Regions from separate parts of the Burkholderia sp. IDO3 genome, predicted to be linked through region 1. Evidence: riboswitches for the same ligand, from Rfam matches in the RefSeq annotation. Region 1 holds a riboswitch; the other holds the start of a gene.

Region 1 (4,691 bases):
AGCAGCGCGCCGTACACCGGCAGCAGCTTCGGCAGCAGTGCGAGGCGATCCGAATCGTCCTTCGACTTGCCGAGCCACAGGTACGTCACGGGCCCGAGGATCACCGGCTTCGCGGCGACGCCCAGCGCCTGCGCTTCGGCCAATTGCTGGAGCAGGCGCGACGGATCGAGCGAGAAGTTCGTGTCCGCGTGGAATTCCGGGACGATGTAGTGATAGTTCGTGTCGAACCACTTCGTCATTTCGCCGGCCGAGACGCCGCCGCAGCACGCGGCATGTTCTTCCGCCGATTGCGCCGAGCGGCCGCGCGCCACGCGGAAATAGTTGTCGAGCGCGTCGCCGTGGAAGCCCTGCACGCGCTTGGGCAGGTTGCCGAGCGTGAAGCTCATGTCGAGCACCTGGTCGTAGAACGCGAAGTCGCCGATCGGCGCCAGATCCAGCTCGCGCTGGGCGCGCCAGTGACGCTGGCGCAGCTCGGCCCCGAGCGCCTTCAGCTCGTCGCGCGACGATTCGCCCTTCCAGTAGCGTTCGAGACCGAACTTGAGTTCGCGCTTCGCGCCGATGCGCGGAAAACCGAGGTTGTGTGTCGTAACCATAACGCTGCCGTCCAGAGAAAAATTGAAGATCCGGCAGCCATGATAGGGATTTCAAACCATGAAATAAAATGGCATTATTTCATTCATCCATTAAATCTATTCATGCATCTGTTGAGCGAGCACTATCCATGCTGGAGCGATTCCATCTCGTCGTGATCCGTGAGGTCGAGCGCCAGGGCTCGCTGACGGCTGCGGCCAATGCGCTGCATCTCACGCAATCGGCGCTCAGCCATACCGTCAGGAAGGTCGAGCAGCAGCTCGGCACGCCGATCTGGGATCGGGAAGGACGCGGGCTGCGGCTCACGCAGGGCGGGCAATATCTGCTGAAGCTGGCGAACCGGCTGCTGCCGCAGTTCGAGCTCGCGGAGGAGCGGATGAAGCAGTACGCGAAGGGCGAGCGCGGCACGCTGCGCATCGGGATGGAATGCCACCCGTGCTATCAGTGGCTGCTGAAGGTCGTGTCGCCGTACCTGGCGCGCTGGCCGGACGTCGACGTCGACGTGAAGCAGCGCTTCCAGTTCGGCGGCATCGGCGCGCTGTTCGGCTATGACATCGACGTGCTGGTGACGCCCGATCCGTTGAACAAGCCGGGGCTGCGCTTCGATCCCGTGTTCGATTACGAGCAGGTGCTGGTGGTCGCGGACGCACACCGGTTCGCGCATGCCGACTACGTGACGCCCGAGCAGCTCGGCGACGAAATCCTGATCACGTACCCGGTCGAAACGGACCGGCTCGACATCTACAACCAGTTCCTGACGCCCGCCGGCATCGTGCCGCGGCGCCACAAGTCGATCGAGACGACCGACATCATGCTGCAGATGGTGGCGAGCGGGCGTGGCGTGGCCGCGCTGCCGAGATGGCTTGCCGACGAATATGCGGACCGGATGCCGGTCGTGCCGGTCAAGCTGGGCAAGCAGGGAATCGCGAAGCAGATCTTCCTCGGCATCCGCGAAGCGGACGCGTCGATCGACTATCTGGCCGCGTTCGTCGCGCTCGCGCGCGAATCGACGTGGAGCGCGCCGCGCATGCTGCGCTAGGCGCGCCCTGTTGCGATGCGCGTCAGGCGGCGCGCATGCCGATGCGTTCGCCGCGTTCGACCCACGCGCCGAACAGCAGGCCGATCGTCGTCCACATGATCACCTGCATGCCGATCGCCGCCACGCGGAACTTCCACAGCACGGCTGCCGGAAAATCGGCCGGTAACTCGCTGACCGACGGCAACCCGAGCTGCACGGCCGCGATGATCGCGATGAACACGAGGCCCGCCACGATCGACGCGTTCCACTGGCCGAGCTTCGCCAGCAGATGACGGCGCACGTTGACCGAGAACACCATCGTCGCGATCGAGATCGCGATCATCAGGAAGAACAGGCCCGTGCGATAGCCGATCGTGTCGGGGTCGCCGACCGATGGCGGATTGGCCGGGTACTTGATGTTGGGCACGATCACGAGCGCGACGAATGCCGCGAGCGCGAGCCACGCGGCGAGCGGGCGTGCCGGGAGGCGGCTGCCTCGTCCGTATGCGAACGCGAAGACCAGCGAGAACAGCCCGCCGAATGCCGCGCCGTAGGTCACGACGCCCGTCAGCAGGCCGAGGCCTGCCTGCGTGTGACGGCTGACCAGTTCGGGCTCCGGCGCTTCGCCCTTGGCGGCATCGGATTTTTCTTCGAAGGAGATTGCCTGATCGACTTGCGGTTCGCCGACGATTTTCGCGAAACCGAACGTAAGGAGACCTGCGGCGATGCCTGCGAGCATCCCGCGCATGAGCAGCTTTCCGACCATCTTCTACTCCGCGTCAGTGGCAGGGAAAACCAAGCAGATGGCGGCCGTCGTGCACGAACTCGTGCACGTACATGCCCGGCACGATCGACGTCGCGCCCTGTTCCGCGCCGACGAAATACAGCGCGAGCAGCAGGATCAGACCGACGAAGATGGCCCACGGCAACAGTTCGCGGACGGGGATGGGCGCCGGCACGACAGCCGGCTTCAGCACTGCTTCGCTCATGGATGCACCTCAGGGGAATCGCGCCCCGACAAATGTTGGATGGAGTACGAACGCAGGTCTGGCTTCCGGGATCGGATATCCCCGGTTACAGTGGCGCGACCGCGCCGGAATTGCACCGGCTTCCACGTTTCGTATCGGGCGAATTGTACGCGCGAACGCGCGCGTATTGAAGGCCCGGACATGATCGGCACTGCCCCGCCCTGCCGCCTCGAACAATCGACCACCGACATGATCCAGCCTGTCTCGCTGCGCCTGATCGCACATGCATCGACCCGTGCGATGCGCACCGGCACGTTCCCCGACGACGATCCGCTCGACGCGCACGGGCTGGCCGACGCCGCCTCGATGCACGAGCGGTTCATCGGCGTCCCTCACGCGATCGCGCTGAGCAGTCCCGCGCTTTGCGCGCAACAGACCGCCGATGCGCTCGGGCTGCGCGTGCGGCTCGACGATGCGCTTCGCGATGTCGGCTACGGCCGCTGGCGCGGCAAGCGGCTGCACGACCTCGCGCGCGACCTGCCGGACGAACTCGGCGCATGGCTCGGCGATCCGCGTGCGTCGCCGCATGGCGGCGAATCGTTCGAAGACGTGGCATGCCGCGTCGGCGCATGGCTCGACGGCCTGCCGCCCGGTCGCGACGTCGTTGCGGTCACGCATGCGGCGATCGTTCGCGCAGCCATCGCGCATGCGCTTCGGATGGCCTCGCAGGCCACGATGCGCATCGACGTCGCGCCCCTGTCGTGCACACTATTCGTCAGGTCGCACGACAAGTGGACGGTGACCACCGATGACGATGGGCGCGATGCCGGCGCGTAAGCCCGGTGTTCACCATAGGGATGACGATTCGGGTCCGGGCAGCGCGGCTGCGTCACGGATGGAATGGCCGCGCACGCATTTCTTACATACCTGTAAGAAAACAATTCGTCGTCCCGACTGTCATCAAACTGACTGGTAGCCGAAGCTAGCATCGGACGCGGTTCCCTTACGAGATGCCGTCATGAATCAACCTGCTTCGTCCGCCGCCAATACTCCCGGCTCCACCGAACGCACCCGACAGGTCGGCTATGCCGTCTTCCTGCTGGTGCTCGCGATCGGCGCCGTCTATATCGCTACCCACCTGATTGCCGATCTGTCGCCCGTCCGCGAAGGATCGTTGTTCCCGTACCTGATGCTCGGTGCCGCGCTGCTGATCGCGCTCGGCTTCGAGTTCGTCAACGGCTTCCACGACACCGCGAATGCGGTTGCGACCGTGATCTACACCCACTCGCTGACGCCGAACGTCGCGGTGATCTGGTCCGGCATGTGGAACTTCCTCGGCGTGATGGTTTCGAGCGGCGCCGTCGCGTTCGGCATCCTGCAGTTGCTGCCGGTCGAGCTGATCCTGCAGGTCGGCAGCGGCTCGGGCTTCGCGATGGTGTTCGCGTTGCTGATCGCCGCGATCGTATGGAACCTCGCGACCTGGTACTTCGGGTTGCCGTCGTCGAGCTCGCATACGCTGATCGGCTCGATCATCGGCGTCGGGCTGATGAACCAGCTGCTGCACGGTCCGTCCGGCACGAGCGGCGTCGACTGGGGCCAGGCGCTCGGCGTCGGCAAGTCGCTGCTGTTCTCGCCGATCGTCGGCTTCCTGTGCGCATCGCTGCTGCTGCTCGTGCTGAAGGCCGTCGTCCGCGTTCCGGCGCTGTACAAGGAGCCGCCGAAGGACCAGCCGCCGCCGTTCTGGATTCGCTGCCTGCTGATCCTCACCTGTACCGGCGTGTCGTTCGCGCACGGGTCGAACGACGGGCAGAAAGGGATGGGCCTCATCATGCTGATCCTGATCGGCACGGTGCCGACCGCATACGCGCTGAACAAGGCCGTCACGCCGGCCGAATCGCAGACGTTCGTCGCCGTCGCGAACCAGGCCGCCGCGACGTTCGCGAAATACTCGAACGGCGTCGCACCGTCCGCGAATCCGCGCGCCGACGTCGAACACTTCGTGCAGCGCCGCGAGATGACGCCGGCCGTGCTGCCGGGCGTGCAGCAACTGTCCACGTCGCTGGCGACCGCGGTCGGTTCGTCGGGCTCGATGGCGGCCGTGCCGCAAGGCGACG
Region 2 (4,691 bases), on a different replicon from region 1:
GTAACCGTCGATGCAGGTGATGCATCGCACGCAAGATCACCCATGAAAAACGCCGGCCCTCGGGCCGGCGTTTTCGCATCCGCCTGCGGCGGCGCGATGCGCGTTACTTCATCTGCACGGAGCCGTTGACCGTTACCGAGACGGTCGCCTTGCCGCCTTCGACCGCGATCGGCGCGCTCATCTTCGCGCTGTCCATCGGTGCCGCGGCCATCGCCATCATGCGCGGATACGGCTGAACGTTGCGGCCGCCGCCGACGTTTACGTCGCGGATCGAGTAGCTGCTGTAGCCGAAGGCCTTCGCGGCTTCGTCCGCGCGCGCGCGGAACGACTTGATCGCCTCGGTGGTGAGCTTCTGCTCGGCTGCGCGCTGCGCGTCGGGCGACAGCGAGAATTCGACGTTCGCGACCTGCATCTGGTTCGACAACTGGCCCGCGAGTTTCGACGCCGCCGCGAAATCGCGCGATTCGAGCACGACTTCGGTGCGGCCGCGCCATGCGGAAATCTTCCCGTCGCGATCGGTGCTCGGATACACGGAGAACGCGCCGGTGTGCGCGGTGACGCCCGACACGCCCTTCGCCTGCGCAAGCGCTGCGTCGGCGCGCTGGTTCAGCGCGGACGTGAGGCTGCCCGGATCCTTTGCCTGCTGCTCGTAGAACAGCGTGATGTGGATGATGTCCTGCGGCACGTCGGCGCTGGCCTGCGACGACAGCGACAACACGCCCGCCGGCTCGGGAAAGTGCGGGTTCGCGGTTTGTGCGTGCGCGGCGGGCGACGCGAGCGTCAGCGCGACGGGCACGGCAGCGGCGAGGGCGAGCGACAGCGCGAGTGCGGATTTCTTGGTCATTGTTGGACTCCTTGTGCGAGGGCGCGCACGCGGATCACGCGTGCGCGACGCGGGCGTACCGCGCGACGGAAAAACCGCCGTCGGCCAGATCGGCGGACGGCGGTTGCTTAGGCTGCGCGAACGCGCCGCGAGTTCCGCGGCAGTGGCGCGCGCTGACCGGATTTGACCTTTCGCGCACGCCTACTTCATCAGCTTTTCGGTGATGAAACGCCATTCCGCACGCGTGACGGGCGTGATCGACAACCGGTTGCCGCGCGCGAGCACGCGCATGTCGGCGAGCGCGTCATGTTCGCGCAGCGCCGCGAGCGGCACGAGCGGTGACTTCTTCACGAAGCGCACGTCGACGAGCAGCCAGCGCGGCGTTTCCTGCGTCGACTTCGGGTCGTAATACGGGCTTTCCGGATCGAACTGGGTGGGATCGGGGTAGGGCGTCGACGACACTTCGGCAAGGCCCGCGATGCCCGGCTCGGGGCAGCTCGAGTGATAGAACAGCACGCCGTCGCCGATCTTCATCGTGTCGCGCATGAAATTGCGCGCCTGATAATTGCGCACGCCAGTCCACGGCAGCGAGCGCTGCGGTGCGTTCGCGAGATCGTCGATGCTTGCTTCGTCCGGTTCGGACTTCATCAGCCAGTATTGCATGGATCGTGATCGACGCAGAAAGGGCTGCTGCAAAAGGAAACGGCATCGGGAGTTCCCGATGCCGTTGGATAGGCCCCCGCCTTGGCCGCTAGGCCGGCATCCTGAACCTGGGGTTCAGAATTGGTCGCAGTTAGCAGCACTTCGGGTACATCAGACAGAGTGACGCGCGCGCCCGTGCTACAAATTTCCGCAACCGTGCACATGGCATTGGTTCAAGGAATATATGACCTTGGCGAACCAGGCAGGGAAGCTGACTGAACTGTGTTTCGTTGCGCCAATTTGACCACCGTTGATCGCCGAGATCAAGGGGAATCGACGCATCGATCAAACGTTACTGCGTCTCGTGCTGTGCGAGCACCGCGCCGAGCTGTTCGTTCATCTGGTGCATTGTACGACGGATTTCCTCCGCCGGAAATGCTTCACCGTGCCGCACGCTGGTTTGCAGTCGCAGCAATTCGGACGCCAGCGACAATGCAGCCATCACCGCGATGCGATCGATGCCGCGCACCGAACTGTTTGCGCGGATCTTCGACATTTCGGCGTCGACGCGCGCGACGGCCTCGAGCAGCGCCGCTTCGGTCTCGGCCGAACAGGCGAGCCGATAGGGCTGACCGAGAATCGAGACTTCGATCTGCTTGGTGCTCATGCATGTTCTCCGTGGCTGGCCGCGTCATCGCTATCCGTACGCGCCTGCGCGTCGAGCAGATCGAGCTGGTTGTCGGCCTGCTCCGCGCTCTTCGAGCGCGGCAGTTTTTCGAGAATCGCGTTCAGTTTGACCTGGGCGTCGTCGATCTTTGCCGACAGGGTGTCGCGCTCGGCCGCGAGCGCATTGCGTTCCTCGCGCAGTTGCGCGAGTTCCGCGCGGACCGAGTCCGCTTCCGCGCGCAATTGCGCGACTTGCTCCTCGAGCGCGAGCCGTTCCGTGTGATAGCGCTTGTTCAGCGAAATCAGACGGCCAATATTTTGAGATAAGGTTTCGAGTTCGTTGAGCATCTGCTGCGTCCTCTAAAGACCCAGCATTTTAGCGCGGAATAACGCGCATTCCGACATCTGTAACGTTTCCAGTCGTAACACCCCCGCTTCTTGCCTCGAATACGCGCGTCGAGCGTGCTCCGAAACGCGCGCGCGGCCGCTTTCTTGACGCTCGTGCGGCCCGCTCCTAAACTGGCGCCGCCTCGGTGCTCGCGCGTGCGTCGCGCGGTTAAACGGGAAGCAGGGCGCGTACTCCGCCAGGAAAGCGCCAACCTGCGCTGCCCCCGCAACGGTAAGCGGCCGCGTCGTACGACGCAGGCCGGCTCGGGCGTGTCCGACGTGCAGGTTGCGCACGCGGGCACGGGCCACTGCGCGCGACATGCGCGGGAAGGCGAGCCGGTACGCTGCAGCCCGGATACCGGCCGAGGCGAGGGGCCCGCACGGGCTTCGTGACGCGCGGCCTGCGGGGAAGCGGGGCGCGCAGTGCTTCACGGGACTTGTCTTCGATGCTGACCCCAATCGTCCGCACGGCGCTCGGCGCGCAGCGCGGATTGTCGCTCGCCGACGTCGCGCGGATTGCCGCGCACGCCGATTCGGCGAGATTCGCGGCGACGTGCGCCGTGATGGCGGCCGTGCGTGCCGCCTCGAGCGCCGCGATCGTCGATGTATCGTGGCCGGCGACGATCGTATCGCGCGTGCCGCGCGCGCTCGCGGATGCGGCCGCGCAGTGCACCGGATTCGATACGCCGGATCTCGCCGCGCGTGCGGACATCGACCCGATACGGCGGCTTCCACTATATTGCGCAGAACGTCGGCTGCACGCAGGTGCCGCGGCCCGCCGGAGCGTCGCGGCATCAAGCCGGTACGGCCGACGCGCGGCGGGGCGCGAGGTCGCGGGATGCGGCTCGGCGGCCACGGGATGGGCGACGTCGCGGTGCGCGATGACATTGCCGCGTCGCGATACGCCCGCGAACGCTTCAACAACCCCTTGTTCCATAAGGATGACGAGCTTGCGTACCCCCACAACACGCGAAAGCGCCGCGACCGTGCCGCGTTCGGCCGGCAACGGCGCTCAGCGGATGCGTCGTGCGTCGTGCGCGATGCCGCACAGCGCATGAGCGCCGCTCGGGCCGCCACGATCTGGGGCGCGCTGGCGGTCGCGGTCGCGTTGCTGTTCGTCGCGTCGCTGTCGATCGGCAGCGTGCCGATGTCGCCGTGGCAAGCGCTCGCGTCGCTCGTCCCGCATGGTGGCGATGCGCTGTTCGCCGACATCGTGCGCACGTTGCGGCTGCCGCGCGCACTCGCCGGCTTCGCATGCGGCGCGCTGCTCGCGCTGGCCGGTGCGCTGCTGCAGGTGCTGCTGCGCAATCCGCTCGCGGAGCCGTACGTGCTCGGCGTGTCCGGCGGCGCGGCCGGCTTCGCGCTCGTCGCGATGATCGCGGGTGCCGCATGGTGGCTCGTCGATGCGTCGGCGTTCGCCGGCTCGCTCGTGTCGGTCGCGCTGGTGCTCGGGCTGGCTCGCCGCGAGCTGTGGCGCGGCGATTCGCGCGATGCGTCGCCGCGGCTGCTGCTCACCGGGGTCGTGATTGCGGCGGGATGGGGCGCGCTCGTCACGCTGCTGCTGTCGCTCGCGCCCGACGGCCGGCTGCGCGGCATCCTCTTCTGGCTGACGGGCGACCTGAACGGCGTGACGGCGCCGTGGTTCGCATGGGGGGCGCTGCTGCTGGCCGCGTGCATCGCACTGCCTGCCGCGCCGCAACTGAACGTGCTGCTGCGCGGCGACGCGACCGCGCTCGCGCTCGGCGTGCCGGTCGCGCGACTGCGGGTGCGGATCTACCTCGTCGCGTCGCTGGCGGCCGCAGCGGCGGTGACGACGGCCGGCACGATCGGCTTCGTCGGTCTCGTCGTTCCGCATGCGCTACGGCTTGCGTTCGGCAACGACCAGCGCATGCTGCTGCCTGCGGCGATGCTCGCGGGCGGCGGCGGCGTGATGGCGGCCGATCTGCTCGCGCGCACCGCGATTGCACCCGCGCAATTGCCCGTCGGCGTGATGACCGCGTTGATCGGCGTGCCGGTGTTCCTGTGGATGTTGCTGAGGAGGCCGATGCGATGACGCTCACCGCACCGCGCACCGTGGGCGACATGACGTACACGGCGGCCGGCGTGACGCTGAAGGCCGGCGACCGGACGCTGCTCGACGGTTTCACGCAGACGTTCCGGCCGGGCGAGATCT

The links. A riboswitch is a leader RNA that binds a small molecule or an ion and turns the genes downstream of it on or off. The one in region 1 is predicted to bind cobalamin.
Region 2: another riboswitch for cobalamin. It lies ahead of DCN14_RS27690 (hypothetical protein); the one in region 1 lies ahead of DCN14_RS12840 (CbtB domain-containing protein).

The regions. Positions count from the first base shown of each region.
Region 1 is NZ_CP028962.1:2,803,535-2,808,225, forward strand. It holds gene metE (5-methyltetrahydropteroyltriglutamate--homocysteine S-methyltransferase) at 1-593, opposite strand, end outside; gene DCN14_RS12830 (LysR family transcriptional regulator) at 722-1,630, shown strand; gene DCN14_RS12835 (CbtA family protein) at 1,653-2,375, opposite strand; gene DCN14_RS12840 (CbtB domain-containing protein) at 2,389-2,598, opposite strand; cobalamin riboswitch at 2,632-2,770, opposite strand; gene DCN14_RS12845 (histidine phosphatase family protein) at 2,827-3,414, shown strand; gene DCN14_RS12850 (inorganic phosphate transporter) at 3,596-4,691, shown strand, end outside.
Region 2 is NZ_CP028963.1:2,788,378-2,793,068, reverse strand. It holds gene lgt (prolipoprotein diacylglyceryl transferase) at 1-4, shown strand, start outside; gene DCN14_RS27715 (SIMPL domain-containing protein) at 104-844, opposite strand; gene DCN14_RS27710 (EVE domain-containing protein) at 1,025-1,486, opposite strand; RNA gene ssrS (6S RNA) at 1,556-1,737, opposite strand; gene DCN14_RS27700 (cell division protein ZapA) at 1,818-2,132, opposite strand; gene DCN14_RS27695 (ATPase) at 2,129-2,479, opposite strand; cobalamin riboswitch at 2,646-2,900, shown strand; gene DCN14_RS27690 (hypothetical protein) at 2,908-3,576, shown strand; gene DCN14_RS27685 (iron ABC transporter permease) at 3,573-4,571, shown strand; gene DCN14_RS27680 (ABC transporter ATP-binding protein) at 4,568-4,691, shown strand, end outside.